Regions from separate parts of the Brevibacillus borstelensis genome, predicted to be linked through region 1. Evidence: riboswitches for the same ligand, from Rfam matches in the RefSeq annotation. Region 1 holds a riboswitch; each other region holds the start of a gene.
The links. A riboswitch is a leader RNA that binds a small molecule or an ion and turns the genes downstream of it on or off. The one in region 1 is predicted to bind S-adenosylmethionine.

Region 2: another riboswitch for S-adenosylmethionine. It lies ahead of V5G20_RS06100 (2,3-diketo-5-methylthiopentyl-1-phosphate enolase); the one in region 1 lies ahead of V5G20_RS11340 (homoserine dehydrogenase).
Region 3: another riboswitch for S-adenosylmethionine. It lies ahead of V5G20_RS02685 (BMP family lipoprotein); the one in region 1 lies ahead of V5G20_RS11340 (homoserine dehydrogenase).

The regions. Positions count from the first base shown of each region.
Region 1 covers NZ_CP144922.1:2,427,140-2,432,312, forward strand. The annotation lists gene V5G20_RS11330 (polyamine ABC transporter substrate-binding protein) at 1-668, opposite strand, end outside; gene V5G20_RS11335 (saccharopine dehydrogenase family protein) at 798-2,000, opposite strand; SAM riboswitch class I at 2,628-2,739, shown strand; SAM riboswitch class I at 2,843-2,957, shown strand; gene V5G20_RS11340 (homoserine dehydrogenase) at 3,043-4,293, shown strand; gene glpK (glycerol kinase GlpK) at 4,395-5,173, shown strand, end outside.
Region 2 covers NZ_CP144922.1:1,324,820-1,329,992, reverse strand. The annotation lists gene V5G20_RS06110 (anti-sigma factor) at 1-823, opposite strand, end outside; gene V5G20_RS06105 (RNA polymerase sigma factor) at 813-1,319, opposite strand; SAM riboswitch class I at 1,471-1,623, shown strand; gene V5G20_RS06100 (2,3-diketo-5-methylthiopentyl-1-phosphate enolase) at 1,702-2,913, shown strand; gene V5G20_RS06095 (2-hydroxy-3-keto-5-methylthiopentenyl-1-phosphate phosphatase) at 2,913-3,590, shown strand; gene V5G20_RS06090 (methylthioribulose 1-phosphate dehydratase) at 3,587-4,234, shown strand; gene V5G20_RS06085 (1,2-dihydroxy-3-keto-5-methylthiopentene dioxygenase) at 4,261-4,770, shown strand; gene V5G20_RS06080 (Ger(x)C family spore germination protein) at 4,853-5,173, opposite strand, start outside.
Region 3 covers NZ_CP144922.1:562,221-567,393, reverse strand. The annotation lists gene V5G20_RS02695 (ABC transporter permease) at 1-517, opposite strand, end outside; gene V5G20_RS02690 (ABC transporter ATP-binding protein) at 492-2,021, opposite strand; gene V5G20_RS02685 (BMP family lipoprotein) at 2,106-3,137, opposite strand; SAM riboswitch class I at 3,341-3,455, opposite strand; gene V5G20_RS02680 (methyl-accepting chemotaxis protein) at 3,545-5,017, opposite strand.

The DNA of each region.
Region 1 (5,173 bases):
GGGTCCGTCTCATTCAGTGACTTGCCCTGCATTTGATTGGCGATGCCGATCATCGAGCGGGCGTCATCGAGTACGACAAGCGATCCCTTCAACTTTGGGTTAAGCAGATCCCGGTAACCGGAAATGGGGATGGAAACCTTGTCCGCATTGACCGCAATCACGACATTTCCCCACATGTACGGCACAGAAAAAGCCCCCTCGGGATCAGAGGAGCGTTTCAAAAACTCCGGACCGACGTTTTTGATGTTGCTGATGCTGGAGTAGTCCAACTTTTCCATCAATTGCTGTTTGCGCATCAAGTCTACCATGTAGTCGCTCGCGACGGCAAGATCATAGCCCGAAGAATTGACAGACAGTTTGGCGAACATTTCCTCGTTCGAGGAGTAGGTGCTGATATTCACCTTTACGCCGTACTCTTTTTCAAATGCCTCCAGAACACTTGGCGGGATGTACTCCGACCAGATAAAGAGGTTGAGCGATTTGGACAATCCTGCCTGGCTGTCTCCGCCCGCTTTGGCAGCTTCATTTCCCGACGAGGGAGCGCCATTCCCCTGGACCTGCTGACCCGGCTGGACAGAGCTGCTTCCGCAACCAGTCAATCCGGTCAACAGAACCAGAGCAGCGACTAAGATGAGCATGAACAGGCTTGTCCGCTTTTTCTCCATCATGAGAGGTTTCACCTTCGTTTCATGTAGGATTGATGAATCGGAAGAAACGTACCGATCTGTATTTAACAAAGATCGGGACAGCGGCAACAGCTGCCAATCCCGATCTTTTTCTATATCTCAAGTTACGTACTACGATATTTGCCTGAGAGGGGCAGTCTTCTCAATCACATCCCAAGTCATGCCGCGAGCCTTTAACCGCTCTAAAAAGGGGAGCGGGTCGATCAGCTCGGGCGGAATGCAGCCGGTCGTGGTCAACAATCCTTCAGCGATCATGTCGACAGCGACGACCGGCGGGATGCCTGTCTGCCAGATCGTTGCTTGAAATTCCGTCTTGTAGTAAACCTCATCGTGATTGGCGATCGTGTAGACGTAAACTTCTTTTCGCTTGTTGTTCTTCTTGCCTTTGACGAGTGCGCCGACGGAGGAGTATCCGTGGATTTTTCCGGCGAGATCGGCCGGTTTCGGCATGGTCGTCACGACTACATCGCGCGGCGCTACCTTGACGCCTTTGACCTCGATCTCTTCGTCGCTGTCCAGTCCCAGATAGCTCAGCACCTTGAGGGTATTCACAAAGTCGGGATGGAGGGCGTACTTGAAGTCCACGTATTTGCACCCTTTTGCGCGGCCAATCGTCTCGCCAAGAGTGGTCGCTTCTTCGTGCTCCACGTTGTAGCAGTCCAGCCAGCCGATCGGCTCGGGGAATTCGAACTCCTCTTTGTTGGCAAAGGGAGTAGGCAAGTATTGTTCACCCTTGTCAGCCGTCCAGAAGTTCGGTTTGGCCAAACACTCCTGAATGGCTGTCTGCGGACTGAAGAAGGAGCAGAAGCCGTCGTAGTCGACGACGGAATTGTCGCCGTCGCGAATCAAAATCTCATCGACTTCGTCCAACTGATCCACAGCGTACCGCGCCGCGATGTTGGAGAAGCCGGGGTCGCACCCAAGCCCCATGATTCCGAGAATGCCTGCCGCTTTGAATTTATCGGTCCAGGCTAGCTGCTTGCGGAGCCATTGCGGGCCGCTTGAAGCCGTGTCGATATAATGGGTTTTCGTGTTCAGGCACGCTTTCATCACTTCAAAGTTGTTTTCCGGCAAGCCGATATGCAGCAGTACGTCAATGTCAGTCAAAATAGATTGGACGCTCGATACATCGCGTGCGTCGACACGTTTTACCTGGATTTCCACATCCGTCTCCCGGCGCAGCTCGGCAGCCAGCTCTTCAGCCGGGCCGATCGATATATCTGCCAGCACCAGTTTTTGCAAATACTTCGATTTCACGATTTCACACGCGCTTACTTGTCCTACACCGCCAACTCCTAAAATAGCGACTCGCATAGAGTCCTCCTTCCATTTTTGGAAAACGTTCTATCTTCGCATTCGAAACAGCCATTTCTGCAAATGCAGATCGATCGTAGCAGGAAATACCGCGACTTGTGTCGCAACATCGATTGGTTCACGCGGACGAAGTCTCATCCAAACACCCTCCTTCTGCACACGGGCAGATCATAGTAGAAACCGAAGCTAAGTGGGACGATCGTGGATCAAAACAGGCAGCAGCCTACTCAAAAAAAGCACCTCCTTCCTGCTGAAAAAGTCAGAGTGGAGCGTCTTTTATTCATGTATATTCGACGCACCCGACGTCCCATGCGAATGGAAAGAGGGAATTATACTCTGACTTTTCTGAAAATATATGCAAGAATGATACCAAATGACCGGCTGCTTCCTGTGCAGTATGAAGGAGCATCGGCAGTACCATTATTCTCACTATTGAGAAAGCAAAAACCAAAACAAAGTGCTGGAAATGTCTGTTGGTGCGCCATCACCTGCATGAGAACACCTTATTAAAAATGAGAAACCTTTCTTTTCAAAAATGAAAGGAATCGTCCGAAGATGAAATGTCGGAAATATCTGGTTGACGGCTCAAACCGAATTCCTTACAATGTTGCCAACAGGAAAATACTGTTCTTATCCAGAGAGGCGGAGGGACTGGCCCGATGAAGCCCGGCAACCGTCACGCAGTTTGTGACAAGGTGCCAATTCCTGCAGGACTGATGACAGTCTTGACAGATAAGAAGCGGGAGTACGTCCATTCCGGATGCCAACCTTCTTCTTAACGGGAGAAGGTTTTTTATTTGTATGATCAAATGTTTTTGAGTTATCGCAACTTCATAACTTCTTTCTTATCCAGAGAGGTGGAGGGACTGGCCCGATGAAGCCCGGCAACCGTCACGCAGTTTGTGGCAAGGTGCCAATTCCTGCAAGACAGCAGCAGTATGTCTTGGCAGATGAGAAGGAGGCCCCCTGTAGCTCGCGAGCCTTCTTCTTAAACGGAAGAAGGCCTTTTTTATGTTTGAAATGAGAAAAAGAGGTGGAGTACATGAGTGCAAGTGTGGTAAAAGTAGGATTGCTTGGCGTAGGGACGGTGGGGGGCGGCGTCTTGAAAACGATCCGCTCTCAGCAGCAAAAGCTGTCGGACAGGTTGGGCAGACGTGTCGAGGTGGTCAAGGCGCTGGTCCGCAATGCGGAAAAGCAGCGGTCTGTACCGATTGAGAACAATCTGATCACGACCCGGTTTGAAGAAGTGCTGGCGTCAGACGTGGACATCGTCGTCGAGGTGATGGGCGGCGTCGAGCCGACATACGGCTATGTCCGTGCACTGATTGAAAAGGGCTGTCACATCGTCACCGCGAACAAGGAGCTGCTTGCCAAGCACGGAACGGAGCTGGTGCGGCTAGCCAATCGGCACGGCGTTCAGCTCGCGTACGAGGCCAGCGTAGCCGGAGGGATTCCGATTCTCGGCGTGCTGCGCCAGTTTCTCCGGACTAATGACATCGTATCGGTCAGCGGCATTTTAAACGGGACGACGAATTACATCCTGACGCGGATGGAACAGGAAAAGCTTCCCTACGCCGAAGTGCTGAAGCAGGCGCAGGAGCTGGGCTACGCCGAAGCGGACCCCGCCTCGGACGTAGAGGGCTGGGATGCCTTGTACAAAACGTACATCCTCGCCCAGCTCGTATTTGGTGAATCGCTACCGCTGCATGCAGCCGAGAGGCAGGGGATTGAAAAGCTGCACCTCGGACAGATCGGCCTCGCCCGCGAATTGGGGTACCGGATCAAGCTGCTGGCCAAGGCTTCCAAGGCCGGGGGCGGTCTACAGCTTTCCGTCCGTCCAACGCTTCTGCCGCTGGATCACCCACTCGCGCAGGTGCAGGATGCCTACAACGCCGTGCAGGTGTCGGGCAATATCGTCGGCGACCTTTTGTTCATGGGCAAAGGGGCAGGCGAGCTTCCGACAGCAAGCGCTGTGGTGGAGGATCTGGCCTATTTGCTGACCCAGCGCTTCACTCCTCAGCCGGTCTGGCAGGAAAGCGAGCCGGCAGGCAATCGGGAAGCCGGGGAGAAGCGGTGCTTTTGCTATCTGGAAAGTAAAGCGTTGCGGGGAACGCCTGATCAAGTCACGCATTTTTTGGATCGGGCAGGAGTTCTCGTGGAAAAACAGCGAATACAATATGACTGGGCGAGCGTCTTGCGCATCGGCATGATTGCCAGCGGTTTTGCAGAGGAGCACAAGAAGGCGCTGCACCGCGATTTCGGCATCAGGGCGGAAGTGTTTCCCGTGTTGTGAGCGGAGACGGCCCAATGCTTCGGGATATAGACCGCATCCGGTTTCACCCCTAATAGAGGAGAAAAAGGGTGCCCGTATCCCGCGGTAGAAGGAGGAAGCTCATGGATAAAAAGTATGTGCTCGCAATCGATCAGGGGACGACCAGTTCCCGGGCCATCTTGTTCGACAAGCAAGGAAGCATCGTCGGGATGGCCCAGAAAGAATTTCCCCAGCTCTTTCCCCAGCCAGGATGGGTAGAGCACAATGCCCTGGACATCTGGTCATCGGTCGTCGGCGTAATCGGCGAGGTTTTGGCCAGCCACAATGTTTCGGCACAGGAAGTGGCAGCCATCGGGATCACCAATCAACGCGAGACGACCGTGGTGTGGAACAAGCATACCGGAGTGCCCATCTATCACGCAATTGTCTGGCAGTCGAGACAGACAGCGGGAATTTGCGAAGAGCTCAAAAGCAAGGGATACGACCCATTGTTTCGGGATACGACCGGTCTGCTGATCGATGCTTACTTTTCGGGCACAAAAGTAAAATGGATTCTCGACCATGTGGAAGGCGCCCGCGCTTTGGCGGAGCAGGGCGACCTCCTGTTCGGAACGATTGACACGTGGCTGATCTGGAAGCTGTCCGGCGGCCGGGCGCATGTGACCGACTATACCAACGCGTCGCGCACACTCATGTACAATATTTTTGATTTGAAGTGGGACGATGAGCTGCTGGCTCTGCTCGATGTCCCGCGTGCGATGCTGCCTGAGGTGAGAAGCAGCTCGGAGGTGTATGCGGTAACCGACAAGGATTTGTTCTTTGGCGTCGAGGTTCCGATCTCGGGGGCTGCAGGAGACCAGCAGGCCGCTTTGTTCGGGCAAGCCTGCTTCGAGCGGGGCAT
Region 2 (5,173 bases), 1.1 Mb from region 1:
CTTCTTTGGCATCCTCATGCAGCACCTCCTGTCCGGTATCCACGGCCAGCCAGGTAAGGTCCAAATTATACGGAGCCAGGAAAGCGTACATTTCCTCCAGGCTCATAAACCGGTCAAAGGAAATCGCCAGTTGCGATACCGTCCCCTCCGGCAGCATTTCAAGCGTCTTCCACGCGGGCTCTCGTCTGAAAGAGGTATCCTCCTGCAGCTTCGTCTGAAGCGGGAACAGGAAAAACAGATTTTTCTTCCGAACGCCGTCGTTCCATACCGGGCGGGAGGATACTTTGGTAAACACATTCGTAGTCTCGAAATACCCTGGCTGCTGACGGTCGCCCCCCACCTTTTCGCGCAGCTCCATTTGAATGCTGCCATAAAAAAGGCCAACCTGCGCGCCGCTGCTGCCTGCTACGATCCCCGGCTGAGTGAAATTCACCAAATCCTTGGAGACGCGAAACATATCTTCATACAGCGACCGGCCAATCCAATAGTTGACAAACAACAGGACAAAGCCGATCAGCAGCGAGATCCCCACCGTGTAGGCGGCGTTGGACAGCCTGCTCTTCCACTTTCCCCAGCGGATGATGGAGCGCTGCTTCTCCTCCGGCAAAAAATCCGCGGCTTTGTCTTCCGGTTCTGTCTGCATCAGCCCGCCTCCCAGCAAAAGCTCCTCCAGTCGCTCCGCATACTCCGGGTCGTCTGCGAGACGCTGCCTCAATCGCGCTGTCTCCTCAGCGCCAAGCTCCCCCCGCAGATAAGCGAGAAGGAGCTGATCGCGCTCCCGGCTTTTTTGCTTATGATCCTCCAGCTTGCCGTTATCCGCCATGTTGACCGTCCCCCCACCATTTTCGCATCTTCAATCGTCCCCGGTAGATCGACCGCTTCACATCGGCCACATCGATGCCGAGGACGTCGGCTATTTCCGCATAGCTGAGCTTTTCCGCATGAAGCAGCAGCACCTGTCGCTGTTTTTCCGGCAGCCCCCGGAGAACAGTCTGCACGAGGGCCGCCGTCTCCCTAGCCAGTGCCGCCGATTCCGGACTGACCGCCGCCTGATCCGCCTGCTCAGGCAAGGTGTCGATCAGTTGAACAGGCCTGCGCTTTTGCTTGCGGTGCCAGTCGATAAACGCGTGGTACGCTACCTTGAACAGCCAAGGACGCACTTTTTCTCCCCGATAGGTATCCAGGTGCTGAAAGGCACGGAAAAAGGTCTCCTGCGTCAGATCCTCCGCCCAGCCTGCATCGCCGGTGAGCTTGCGGAGGTAGCGGTATATGTCATTGACGTGCAGGCGGTACACATCCTCCACTCCTGCCTTTCCCATTCCTTCACACCCTTTCACCTGATACCACGCCTTTTTTTAGAAAAAGTTCCACCTGCAGCAAAATTTTTAATGCTCAAAACAAGGGTTGACTCCCGAAAAGGAACAGCATATCATGGGGTTATCGCAAGTCAAATGCATACTGTACATGAAACTCTTATCGCGAGCTGGCTGAGGGACTGGCCCTATGATGCCCGGCAACCGGCGCTTACCCTGCAAGGGGGGCGAAACGGTGCTAATTCCAACGGTGAGAGTCGAAGCCGCTGACGAAAGTCTGCCACTTCGACCCTGAACCGAGAGATGAGAGGAGACGAAAACGTTATCGGACGAAAGCGCCTCCCCTCTCGAAGGGGAGGTTTTTTTGCGAGAAAAGGAGGTTTCCTCATTGAGCGAACAACGCATCCTCGTCACCTATTTGACTCAGGCAAAGGACTTGCAAAAAAAGGCGGAAGCGATCGCCGTCGGGATGACTGTCGGCAGTTGGACCGATCTGCCCGCAGCCAAGCAGGCAGATTTGAAGCCCTATTTGGGTGAAGCTGTCGGCGCCCAGGTGCTCGATACCCTGGAAAACGGCGAAAGCCGCGGATTGATTACGATCAGCTACCCGGTTCGCAACTTTACCGCTGACATTCCGTCCTTGTTGACAGGCGTCTTTGGGAAACTGTCCATGGACGGAAAAATCAAGCTGATTGACATACAGTTTCCGGAAGCGTTTTTGGCCGCTTTTCCCGGCCCGAAATACGGCATCTCAGGCATCAGAGATCGGCTCGGAGCGCATAATCGCCCACTCTTGATGAGCATTTTCAAATCCTGCCTCGGCCTGCCGTTTGACGATCTGAAAACCCAGTTTCGGGCACAGGCTCTGGGCGGCGTTGACCTAGTAAAAGATGACGAAATTTTCTTTGCCGATGACCGTGCTCCCTTTCTGGAACGAATCCGGGCGTTTAAACAGATTGCCCGGGAAACAGAAGCGGAAACAGGGAAACCGGTTCTGTATGCGGCCAATCTGACCGGGCCGGTCACCGACTTGACCGAACGTGCCAAGAGAGCTGTGGAAGCCGGCGCAGACTGCCTGCTGTTTAACGTGCTTGCCTTTGGCTACGATGCCCTGCACCGACTGGCTGCAGACCCGGATGTTCAGGTGCCGATTATGGCCCACCCGGCGCTCGCCGGAGCCTACTATCCGTCGCCCGACTACGGTATTGGGACACCGCTGCTCCTGGGCAAGCTGATGCGCTTGGCTGGCGCAGACCTGGTGCTCTTCCCATCGCCGTACGGAAATGTGGCGTTGAACAAAGAAGAAGCGCTCAAGCTGGCGGAGCATTTGACCGAACCGACCGGAACTTTGCGCAAATCATTTCCGGTACCGTCTGCGGGCATCCATCCCGGCCTTGTCCCGCAATTGTACGAGGATTTTGGCCTGGACCAGGTGGTCAATGCCGGTGGGGGCATTCACGGCCATCCAGGTGGTGCGACGGCAGGCGCCCGAGCGTTTGTCGCAGCGATCAACGCAGTCGTGGCAGGACAAACGCTGGAGGACGCTTCCTCCGAATCTGCTGAACTGTCACAGGCTTTGCAGAAATGGGGAACAAAATGATGACCAAGCCACTCGTGCTGTTTTGCGATTTTGACGGAACAATTACGGAAAAAGACAATATTGTCGCGATTATGCGACGTTTTGCTCCGCCTGAGCGGGAAGAGTTGATCGAGCAGATTCTCACCCAAAAGGTGTCGATCCGCGAAGGTGTCGGCGCGTTGTTCAAGCTGATCCCATCCGAGAAAAAGCAGGAGATCATAGACTACATCGTCAAAGAGGCGACGATTCGCCCCGGATTTGCCGAATTCGTCCGCTTCTGCCGGGAGGAAGGCATCGAGCTGTTGATCACCAGCGGCGGCATTGACTTTTTTGTCGAGCCGATCCTTGCCCCGTTTGCACTCGATGTGCCGATCTATTGCAACGGCAGCGACTTCAGCGGACCGCGCATCACGATTACCTGGCCGCATGCGTGCGACGAGCATTGCGACAACAACTGCGGCATGTGCAAAACAGCCATTATCCGCCGCTACGATCCAGAGCGCTACTACCGCGTCGTCATCGGCGATTCGATCACCGATCTGGCCGGAGCCAAAATCGCCGACTTTGTCATTGCCCGTTCGCTCCTGGCTCAAAAAAGCGAGGAGCTGGGGCTGCCCTTCAAGTCGTTTGCGACGTTCCACGACGTCATCGCTATCTTGCAGGAGCTGAAACGCAGGCAGGAGGTACCATCATCATGACGATTACACTTGAACAGCGCTTGGACGCTTTTCGCCGCCTGGACGAAGCCAAGCTGACCTTTGCCCGCCGGGACTGGTTTCCCGGCACCAGCGGCAACCTTTCGATCAAATTGAGCGACGAACCCTTGCAATTTGCCGTGACTGCCAGCGGCAAGGACAAGACAAAGCTCTCGCCCGAGGACTATCTGGTCGTAGACGGCAACTCTCAGCCGGTAGAACCTACAGCACTCAAGCCGTCAGCAGAGACGCTGGTCCACGCTGTCGTCTACCGCGTCATTCCTACGGCAAAAGCATGCTTCCATGTCCACACTATCTGGAACAACCTCATCTCTGAGCTGTACTTCGGCCAGCGAGCCTTTTCCATACAAGGACAGGAATTGATCAAGGGGCTCGGCATCTGGGAAGAAAACGCCCGCATCACCGTCCCGATTGTCGAGAATTTTGCCGATATTCCGACGCTCGCTTCCGCCATCGAAAAAGTCATTACGCCCGAGGTTCCCGGCGTGCTGATCCGCAACCACGGCATTTACGCCTGGGGCGACAGCGACTTTGCGGCGAAGAGGCACCTGGAAGCATTTGAATTTCTGTTTGAATACCACGCGCGCTGGCTGCAGCTTCGCCAAGCCGCTGTGGCTGCTCCATAAACAACCACCCCAAGGAGGCCTGTAACATGGCAAAAGTACGCTTTCACGACAACAACGAGTATTTGACCGGCGAGAGTGTCATCTCGTTTTTGGACACGCAGGGAATCATTTACGAGCACTGGGGCGTTGACCGTCTCGACGAACAGCTCAAGAGCAACTACAGCCCGACCGATGAAGAAAAGCAGCAGATCCTCGACGCTTTTAAACCGGAAATCGATGCGATCAGCGAGCGCCGCGGCTATTTGACCGCTGACATCATTGTCCTGTCCGACAAGACACCGAATCTGGATGAATTGCTGGTCAAATTCAAGAACGAGCATCACCACACAGATGACGAATGCCGTTTTTGCGTAGACGGCCACGGCATTTTTGCCATCAAAGGAAAAGACGACCGCTACTTCGATGTGGAAATGGAGCCGGGCGACCTCATCTCCGTTCCTCCGAACTATCGCCACTACTTTACATTGATGGACGACCGCAAGATCAAGGCGATCCGCCTGTTCGTCACTCCTGCAGGCTGGGAAGCGATTTATTAATTTACGGATAACAGAAAGAGCCCTCTCTTGAGCTTGGCGGATTGGCCGCATCCGGCAATTCCGCCTTGCTCAAGAGAGTTTTTTATTCCGTAATGCCAATTCCTTTGATAGAGATAACAGGCTTGACCCGCACCTCTGCTTTGGCAAATGCCGCCGGCCAATCATCCTGAACCTTTTTCCATTCCTTGTACTGGTACGCCCGGGCGTACACCCCGAAGCCGACAGGATCTACCTTTTGTTTTTGAAATTGTTTGATCAGGTCGGCGTACTTTTGGGCCAACTGCTTCTCAATCAACTGTTCCAGTTTCTTGTATTGCTTTGCCGGTTCAACCGGGAACATTTGCTCCGCCAGGGAGATTTCCATTTGCAATTCTACATCAAATCGAAAACGGTTGTCGCGGTA
Region 3 (5,173 bases), 1.9 Mb from region 1:
GGGCCATGGCAGCGGACCCGGTTTTGTCCTGGAACGGCTCGCTGACGAGATACCCTGCGAACAAAACGGCGACATAATTGAGCAGCAGCGAGGAAATCAGCAATTGAATCCGAAAGCGCGCCTCCAAATACCCGGCAAAAAGCGACCACAACCCTCCGGCAAGCACGCCCGTTACCAGAGCGGCCACCATTTTGACGAAGCCGGGCGCGGGCAGATAAAGGGCCACCAACGTCGCACTGATCGCTCCCGTTACCATCTGTCCCTCGGCCCCCAGATTGAATACCCCGGCGCGAAAAGCGAGCGACAGTCCCAGTCCGATCAGCATGATCGGCGTGGCCCGGGCCAGCGTGGAGGTCAGGAAGTAGAAGCTGCCAAAGGCTCCCTTCCACATCTCTTGATACGTACCGATAATCGATTCGCCCACGGCGGCAATGACCAGCGCACCTGTCAACAGGCCGATGATCACTGCCAGCAGCGGCTGAACCAATGACTTACATAGCTGCTTGACTGCTGCCATACACGCTTCCTCCCGCCATCAATACGCTGATTTTCTCCTCTGTCGCTTCCGAGCGTGTCAGCTCCCCGGCGATCCTCCCTTTGTACATCACCAAAATCCGGTCGGACAGCGCCAGTATTTCTGTCAATTCAGACGAGACGAGCAAAATGCCGTCTCCATTGTTCCGCTTTTCCAGCAGAGCCTGATGGATGTATTCCATCGCGCCGATGTCAACGCCGCGAGTAGGCTCGGCCGCGATCAACAGTGGTGTATTCTGTCCCAGCTCGCGGGCGACAATCAGCTTTTGCAGATTGCCCCCGGAGAGGTTGCCTGCCTGCTCTTTCAAATGAAGAGAGCCTGTCTTGATCGCAAACCGCTCGACCCACTCTTCCACGACACGGCGGAATTTGCTGCGCAAAACGACACCGCGGCGCATGTACTCCGGCTTGCGCTGATAGCCCATCAGCGCGTTTTCCTCGACGCTTTCCCGCTTTGCTGTCCCCCACAGGTAGCGGTCTTCGGGAATGTGGGCCAATCCTGCCTCGCGAATCGCTGCCACCGACTGGCCAGTCACATCCTTTTCTCCGAGATAGACTTTCCCTTCCGAAACAGCCCGCAGGCCGGTCAATGCCTCCAAAAGCTCGGATTGCCCGTTGCCGGAAACCCCGGCGATCCCGACGATCTCCCCGTGGTGAACGGAAAACGTCACGTCGTCTACGAGCGTTTGTTTTTCCCGGACGCTCAGGCCCTGCACCCGCAAAAGCGGCTTTCCTTCCAGGCGGACCCGGTCACTGAGCTGCTGAAGCTCGCGGCCTACCATCATACGGGCGAGGTCGTCCGCATTGGTTTCGCTTCGGGAAACGGTTCCGGTCACGCGCCCCCCGCGCAGGACAGTGACCCGGTCTGCCACCTCCATGACCTCCTGGAGCTTGTGGGTAATCAAAATGACGCTTTTGCCGCTTTCGGCCAAATGGCGGATCGTCTGCAGCAGCTCCTTTACCTCCAGCGGCGTGAGCACCGCAGTCGGCTCGTCCAGCACGATAATATCTGCACCCTGGTAGAGCACCTTCAGGATTTCTACCCGCTGCTGCTCCCCTACGGAGCAGCTGGATACCTTGGCGTTCTCGTTGATCGGTATCCGGTATCGCTCACTGAGCGAGCGGACTGCACTCGCCGCTTCTTTTCGCTGAAACAGCCCTTTGCTCTGCGGTTCGTAGCCGATCACGATATTTTCCGCAACGGTAAAGTCGGGAAACAGCATGAAGTGCTGGTGAACCATGCCAATCCCGTGGCGGATCGCATCCTCCGGGCCGCGAAAGACGACGGGCTTGCCATTTACTGCGATCTCTCCGGCAGTGGGCTGCTCCATACCGTACAGCATGCGCATCAGCGTGGTTTTGCCCGCTCCGTTCTCGCCGACGATCGCATGGACCTCCCCCTCTTTCAACGTAAACGAAACGTTGTCATTGGCGGTAAAATCGCCGTAGCGCTTGGTCATGCCCCGCATTTCCAGTCGGTTCTCCACCTTTTCCCCCTCCCTCTTTTGTCTTCCCGGTAGAGCAGGAAACCGACTACGCTCATGTAGCCGGTTTCCGAATCAGCGCTCTCGCTATTGTTTCAGCGGGTCTGTCACGGTTCTCGTCCCCGCGACGATCTCATCCTTGATCGCCTTTACCTTGCTGACGACTTCTTCTCCAATGAACGGGTTCAACGGAGTCGGGCTGTCATGCGTAACGTAGGTCACGCCGACGCCGTTCTCCTTCAGTCCGTAGGCGACGACACCCGGCTTCAAGCTGCCGTCCACAAATGCCTTCACCGTTTCATACACAGCGGAGTCCGTTCCTTTCAACTGGGACAGGACGATATGCTCAGGGTCGATGCTGGTCCGGTCAACGTCTTGTCCGGAGGTGTAGAAGCCTTTTTCCTTGGCTGCTTCAAACACGCCAAGATCTCCTACAGCCGCTGCGCCGTAAATAAAGTCCGCTCCTTTGGAAGCCTGCAGCAGCGCCAGCTCCTTCGCTTTTGCCGGGTCGCTGAAGCTGCCGACGTAGTTGATCTGCACTTCTGCGTTCGGGTTGGTCGCCTTGAGCCCTTCCTGAAAACCGACTGTCCATTTTTTCAGGATCGGAATGTCCATTGCTGCGACGATCCCTACCTTGTTGCTTTTGGTTGCCAAACCGGCAGCCGCTCCGACCAGGTATGCAGCCTCTTGCTCGCGGAACATGACACTGCGGACGTTGGGCAAATCAACTTGCGTATCGATGATGGCGAAGGTGCGGTCAGGATTTTCTGTCGCTACCTTTTTCAGCGCATCCTCGGCTTCAAAGGAAGACGTGATGATCAAATCGTATTGCTCGGCCACTGCCACGCGGATATTTTCCTCGATAGCCCCATGGTCTGTGGATTCAATCGTCTTGACATCCACCCCGAATTCCTGGGCGGCTTTCTTCGCTCCATCGTCCATCTGCTGGAAGAACGGGTTAACCCCGATTTTCTCGGGCAGCACCAGCGCGATCCGCTTTTTCGCTGTTTCTTGTCCGCCTGTCTGGGCTTGTCCCTTGTCTTCGGGGGCGCTGCTGTTTGTCGAGCACCCGGCAGCCAGCACAGCAAACGTTGTTAATGCCAAAAGCAATTTTTTCATGGTGTCCTCTCCTATCACTAGTCCGCACAACAATATTCGTTTTTATTATATACACACGAAAGAAGTGCGTTTTTTTATGAGCATAAAATAATTAAAACACGAATAATATTATATTATTTAAAATTAATATTCGCCAATAACCTCCTTTGTACAAAGAAAAAACTCTTCCCGGAGGAAGAGTTTGCGGTATATCGCCAACCTCTTCCTCATCTCTCAAAATCCAAATGGATTTTGTAGGAATTGGCACCTTTCTGTGCACGTGTGCACAGTGGTTGCCGGGCTTCATCGGGCCAGTCCCTCCGCCGCTCTTGATAAGGTAAGGTGAAACTATTTAATTGATATTGAATTCATTCTAGCAGATCAATTGAAAAATGCAATTCTTTTTTCTGCAATTTCAAACATTACGATTATCGCTGAAATGATTGCTGCAGCTTTGTCGACAAGGCGTTCAGCTCGCCGAGCTCCTCGGTAATCTCCCGCACCTTTTGATGCTGGTTCTCCGCCGTCGCAAACAATTCCTCCAGGTTGGCAACAGACTCCTCGGTGACCGCTGTAATCGTAGACATCTCGGCCGCCACTTCCCCGGAGCGCATTTTCACGCGATCCATGCTCGTCCGCACATGCTCTACGGCCTCGAGGAACGCTTCCATGCCTGCACGAACCGTCTCGATAGACGCCACTGTCTCTACCGCCAGCTCCTGCCCCTTTGCTACCGACACTTCGCCCGTGCTCATATGCTTCACCGCATTTTCACTTTCTTGATGCAGCGACTGCAAAATTCCGGCGATCTCCTGCGTAGCCGTCGCGCTTTGCTCAGCCAGCTTGCGCACCTCGTCCGCCACGACGGCGAAGCCCCGGCCGTGCTCACCCGCACGAGCCGATTCGATCGCGGCATTGAGCGCGAGCAGGTTCGTCTGTGTCGCGATCTGGTTGATCGTCTGGACGATTTCCTCGACCTTGTTGGCTTGCTTGTTCAGCTCGCGGATCGTCGAAGACGCCACATTGACCGCCTGAACGATTTGCTCCATTTGCTCGGAAAGCTCGCTCATCATGCTGATGCTTCCTGCCAAGCGGCGGCTGTTCTGATCCGCTTCCGCCTTCATGACGGCCGCTTGCTCGTTGACAGTCACAATTTCCTGGTCGATCGACTGCACTTCTTCCTCGATTTTGACAGTGGAATTGGCTTGGGATTCCATTCCGGTCGCCACTTCCTTGAAGGCGACCATCATCTCGTCCGTGTTGCGCCTTGTCGTCTCGGCATGCTCATGGACATGCACGGATGTGCGCTCCACCTGCTCTGTTACCATCTTGATATTCCGCAGCAACTCTTCCAGGCGCTGCTCTTTGTTTTCGGCTTCCCGTCTCGCGCTGTCCGCTTTTGCAAGCGACGCTTGTCCAGCCAGACAGAGATAGGTGAGCCCCGCGATCATCAGCACGAAAGCGACAATGCGAAGCAGCAAATTGACTTCCGAAAAATGGCCGTCAAACAACTGGTAAGAACCGGTGTAAAATCCGATTAATGTCGCCGCAACCTGCATCGCCCCCGCCGATACAATCAGCTTCCAGTCCAGATAGGCTGCCAAAAAGCCCAGGACGATGAACGCGAGAAACGAGATTTCCTGAAACGGTGTATAGTGGTCAAATGCAATCGAGTAATAGAGAAGACCAATTCCGACCAGATACCGGATCAAGTAGCTGTCCTTGCGAATGAAGTACAACGGAGAAACGATCAGTGTTGCCAGCAAGCCTGCGGAGGTGACCTTCCAGAAGTTCACATCCATCTGATACGCGATCCAGCCTGCAACCCAGAGATGATTCCATAAAATAAAGATCATAAAGCCTTCTTTGTTCGTCAAGGTGTTGCGGACCAACTGAAACATATGTACCCCCTCTTGCCTGTCGTACTTGCGAAATGCTCTTGATGCCATTATAGACTGAGAAAAGTCCCAGCGACTACGAATAATGTAAGAATGTGTGAAAAAAGTTCCATCATTCGACTGGTTCTGAAGATGCACAACTGGTCGTTTTCGGCCTCG